2 regions of the Bradyrhizobium sp. CCBAU 45321 genome follow, and region 1 is predicted to be linked to the other one. Evidence: riboswitches for the same ligand, from Rfam matches in the RefSeq annotation. Region 1 holds a riboswitch; the other holds the start of a gene.
The links. A riboswitch is a leader RNA that binds a small molecule or an ion and turns the genes downstream of it on or off. The one in region 1 is predicted to bind S-adenosylmethionine.

Region 1 (2,392 bases):
CATTCAGCGCGTGCACCAGTGCGCGCGATTCCGAGGTCGGAAACAGCCAGTCGCTGGTGAAGGAGACCACGCAGAAGCGGGTTTTGATGTCGGCGAAGGCCTTGGCCAGCACGCCGCCGTGATCGGCGGCGATGTCGAAATAGTCCATCGCCCGCGTCAGATACAGATAGGAATTGGCGTCGAAGCGCTCGACAAAGGACGAGCCCTGGTAACGCAGGTAGCTTTCGACCTGGAAATCGGCGTCGAACGAGAAGGTCGGCAGCTCGCGGTCCTGCATGCGCCGGCCGAATTTGCGGTGCAGCGCCGCATCCGAGAGATAGGTGATATGCGCCGCCATCCGCGCCACCGCGAGCCCGCGATGCGGATGGATGCCGCGATCGGCATAGCCGCCACCGTGCCAGTCGGGGTCGGCCATCACGGCTTGTCGGCCGAGCTCGTGGAAGGCGATGTTCTGCGCCGAGTGCCGCGTCGCGCAGGCAATCGCCAGCGCGGAGTACACGCGCTCCGGATAGGCGGCGGTCCATTGCAGCACCTGCATGCCGCCCATCGAGCCGCCGACGACGGCAAACAGCGTGTCGATGCCGAGCCGGTCGATCAGCATCGCCTGCGCGCGCACCATGTCTGGAATGGTGATGACGGGGAAGTCCAGGCCCCAGACCTTGCCGGTGGCGGGATTGATCGAGGCCGGCCCGGTCGAGCCCATGCAGCCGCCGATCACGTTGGAGCAGATGATGAAGTAGTGCTTGGGATCGATGGGTCGGCCGGGGCCGACCAGCGTCTCCCACCAGCCCGGCTTGCCGGTGACCGGATGCACGTTGGCGACATGCTGGTCGCCGGTCAACGCATGACAGATCAGCACGGCGTTGGAGCGATCGGCATTGAGCTCGCCATAGGTCTGGTAGGCGATTTGGAACGGGGTGAGATCGACGCCGCAATCGAGCCGCAGCGGCTGCTCGGTGCCGAAATGCGCAACCAGCGAGCTTGGATGATCGACCTCGTGCGACCGCTCGTCGGCGCTGATCGCAGGACTCGGTATCGACTTGACGCTACCCATCTCGGACATCGACCTCGTTTGCGACTGGCTGCTCGACCGCGCCGCTGACATCAGGCCATGAAAAACCCGGCCTGAACGAAAGGTTCGGCCGGGATCGGAAGCGTCCCCGGCCTGTTTAGCGAGTTTTTTAACGTGGCTGCAAGCCGGCCGGCTCAAATGACCACGGAACGGGCAAAAGCTACCGTCTTGGGTGGTTTTCGTCAAGTCGCGGCCCGGATCGGCCCAATTCGCCTCTGCCGCGACGCCCGCAAAGCACGTCATTTCTCTTTGCTTTCGCCGCCACGACTGCCTAATCAGGACATCCCCACCGGAACGATCGACGACCAGACATGTCCCAACGTCCGCCCGCGCCACCATCGTTGCAGGAATTACGCAAGGAGATCGACGCGATCGATGAGGGCATGCATCGCCTCCTCATGCAGCGCGGCGAGATCATCGATCGCTTGATCCAGGTGAAGCAGACCCAGGAGGTCGGCTCGGCGTTCCGGCCCGCGCGCGAAGCTTCGATGATGCGCGAGATCGTGCAGCGTCATCGCGGCATCCTGCCGCTCGACACGGTCGAGAGCATCTGGCGCGTCATCATCTCGACCTTCACCTATGTGCAAGCGCCGTTCTCGGTGCATGCCGACGTCTCGGTGAGCGAGCCGGCAATGCGGGATTCCGCGCGCTTCCATTTCGGCTTCACCGTGCCCTATGTCGCGCATTTCAGCGCGCAGGCTGCGGTTGAGGCGGTGGCGAAATCCAAGGGTGACCTCGCGCTGGTCTCGGCGACCTCGAGCCGCACGCCGTGGTGGCTGGAGCTTGAAGCGGAGGGCGCACCGAAGATCATCGCACGGATGCCCTTCATCGAGCGCGCCGACCATCCGGCCGCCTTGCCGGTGTTCGCGATCTCGCGCGTCGCCGACAGCGCCCTGGTGACGGAGGTCGAGACCTTCAGCGTGCGCGTCTCGGGATGGAACGCCGAGATCGCCCGCGCGCTGTCGCCGCTCGCCGAGATCGTGGCGGTGCCCGATACCGCCTTCGACGGCGCGGCGCTCTTGGTCTCGGTCACCGGCGCGACCAGCATCGACAAAATCAGGGCGGCCCTGATCGAGGCGGGGGCCTCGGTGCGCTCTGTGGCCCTCGTCGGCAGCCACGCAACGCGCTATACGGTGCCCCCGACCGGGCCGAAATCGTAAATCGCGAGCAGCCCAGCCTATCCGGAGTCCAAGATGTCCCGCCCCGTGCCGAATCCCGGCATTCTCGATATTGCGCCCTACACGCCCGGCAAGAGCCCGGTGCCGGAGCCGGGCCGCAAGGTGTTCAAGCTCTCCGCCAACGAGACGCCGTTCGGGCCCT
Region 2 (2,392 bases), 160 kb from region 1:
CGGGCGGCACCTGCACCGCTTCCTTGGAGGCGAGGATGTAGAACTCGCCGGGGTCGAGGATCAGGCTGCCGCCGGGGCGCGCCGAGATCGGCTCCCAGAAATCCTCCACCGCGTAGCCCGCGCGGCGGTCGACATCGACGACGCCGGTGTGGCGCTTGGCGCGATAGCCGACGAAGCCGCTCGCCTTCTCGCCGGAGAGATCGACCGAGACGGCAACGCCGCCCGAGAGATCGGCATCGTCGATGTCGACGAGACGCTCGCTGGCGTGCAGCGCATCGAGCTCGTCGGCATTGAGGATGGCATCGCCGGTGCGGAAGCGCACCTGGCTGAGACGCGAGCCCTCGCGCACCAGCACCGGAAACGTCTTCGGGCTGATCTCGGCATAGAGCGGGCCGTGATAGCCGGCGCCGATCATGTCGAAGCGACGGGTGCCGTCGGCGATCACGCGGGTGAAGACGTCGAGCCGGCCGGTCGAGCTCTTCGGATTGGCGGCAGCGACGATCTCGGGCGGCAGCGCGAGGCTCTCGAGCAGCGGCACGATGTAGACGCAGTTGGTCTCGAGCACCGCGCCGTCGGCGAGGCTAAACTCGTGCAGCTTCAGCTCGTCGATGCGCTCGGCCACGGTGGCACCGGGCCCGGGGAGGAAGCTGGCGCGGACCCGATAGGCGATGTCGCCAAGGCGCAGATCTAGGCTCGCCGGCTGGATCTGGCTCTCGACGAAGTCGTAGGCGGGCAGGATGAGACCTTCTTCCGCCATCGCCGCGATCGTGCGGTCGGGCAGGATACCATTGGCGTCGGCGGCGACCGTGAACGTCAACCGGGGGTCCTCATCAGGGGTCGAATGCATCCGGCCATGCCGGAAATACAAGTCTTTTACGGCTATCCGATGGACGCCTTGACGGAAAGGGCATTGCGGAATATGAGCATCACTTATCCCGTGGTGATTTGAGCCGGCCGGCTTGCAGCCACGTTAAATAAGTCGCTAAACAGGCCGGGGACCTCTGTGATCCCGGCCCGTGGAGATATCCAGGCCGGTTTTTTTGTGACCGTTTTGCCTCGACGGTCATGTCGGAGAGGGTCCTATGTCGAAGTCGTCTGCTGCCTACCGCCCCGAAACCCGCCTGGTCCATTCCGGCACCCTGCGCTCGCAATATGGGGAGACCTCGGAGGCGCTGTTCCTGACGCAAGGCTATGTCTACGCCAGCGCGGAGGAGTGCGAGGCGCGCTTCAAGGGCGAGGATCCCGGCTTCATCTATTCGCGCTATTCCAACCCGACGATTGCAATGTTCGAGCGCCGCATGATCGAGCTCGAGGGCGCCGAGGCCGCGCGCTCGGCGGCAACCGGCATGGCGGCGGTGACGACCGCGATCCTGGCGCCGCTCAAGGCCGGCGATCACGTGGTCGCCTCCCGTGCGCTGTTCGGCTCCTGCCTCTACGTCATCCAGGACCTGTTGCCGCGCTACGGCATTGAGGCCACGCTGGTCGACGGGCTCGATCTCGACCAGTGGCAACGGGCGCTGAGGCCCAACACCAAGACGTTCTTCCTGGAGAGCCCCACCAACCCGACGCTGGACGTGCTCGACATTCCCTCGATTGCCGAGATCGCGCACAAGGGCGGCGCGCGGCTCGTCGTCGACAACGTGTTTGCAACCCCGATCTGGCAGAGCCCGCTCGCGCTCGGCGCCGACGTCGTCGTCTACTCCGCAACCAAGCACATCGACGGCCAGGGCCGCTGTCTCGGCGGCATCATCCTGTCCTCCGAAGCCTTCATCGCCGAGCACATCCACAATTTCATGCGCCAGACCGGCCCGTCGATCTCGCCGTTCAATGCCTGGGTCCTGCTCAAGGGACTGGAGACGCTGGGCGTGCGCGTGCGCGCGCAGACCGACACGGCCGCGCGCGTCGCCGAGGTGCTGGCGAGCCATCCCAAGATCTCGCGACTGGTCTATCCCGGCCGCGCCGATCATCCGCAGGCGGCGCTGGTGAAGAAGCAGATGCGCGGCGGCTCGACGCTGGTCGGCTTCGAGGTGAAGGGCGGCAAGGCGGCGGCGTTCCGTGTGCTCAACGAATTGAAGCTCGCCAAGATCTCCAACAATCTCGGCGACGCCAAGAGCCTCGTCACGCATCCGGCGACCACGACGCATCAGCGCCTCAAGCCGGAAGACCGCGCCGCGCTCGGCATCAGCGAGGGCTTCATCCGCTTCTCGGCGGGGCTGGAGCACGCGGATGACCTGATCGAGGATCTCACCGCGGCGCTGGAGAAGGCGTGAGGGCGAATGGCGAATAGTGAGTGGCAAATGGACCCAGCCCTATTCGCTACTCGCCATTCCCTACTCGCCTCTACATCGGCCGGTACGTTCTCACATCGGCGGGCACGCTCACACCGAGCTTG

Region 2: linked by a shared signal. The riboswitch ahead of ACM43_RS34835 (O-succinylhomoserine sulfhydrylase) and the one ahead of metX (homoserine O-acetyltransferase MetX) in region 1 are both predicted to bind S-adenosylmethionine.

Annotation. Positions count from the first base shown of each region.
Region 1 is NZ_LFKZ01000130.1:318,123-320,514, forward strand. It holds gene metX (homoserine O-acetyltransferase MetX) at 1-1,054, opposite strand, end outside; SAM riboswitch at 1,149-1,228, opposite strand; gene ACM43_RS34005 (chorismate mutase) at 1,384-2,232, shown strand; gene hisC (histidinol-phosphate transaminase) at 2,266-2,392, shown strand, end outside.
Region 2 is NZ_LFKZ01000130.1:482,856-485,247, forward strand. It holds gene ACM43_RS34830 (2'-deoxycytidine 5'-triphosphate deaminase) at 1-847, opposite strand, end outside; SAM riboswitch at 928-1,007, shown strand; gene ACM43_RS34835 (O-succinylhomoserine sulfhydrylase) at 1,083-2,270, shown strand; gene ACM43_RS34840 (SGNH/GDSL hydrolase family protein) at 2,341-2,392, opposite strand, start outside.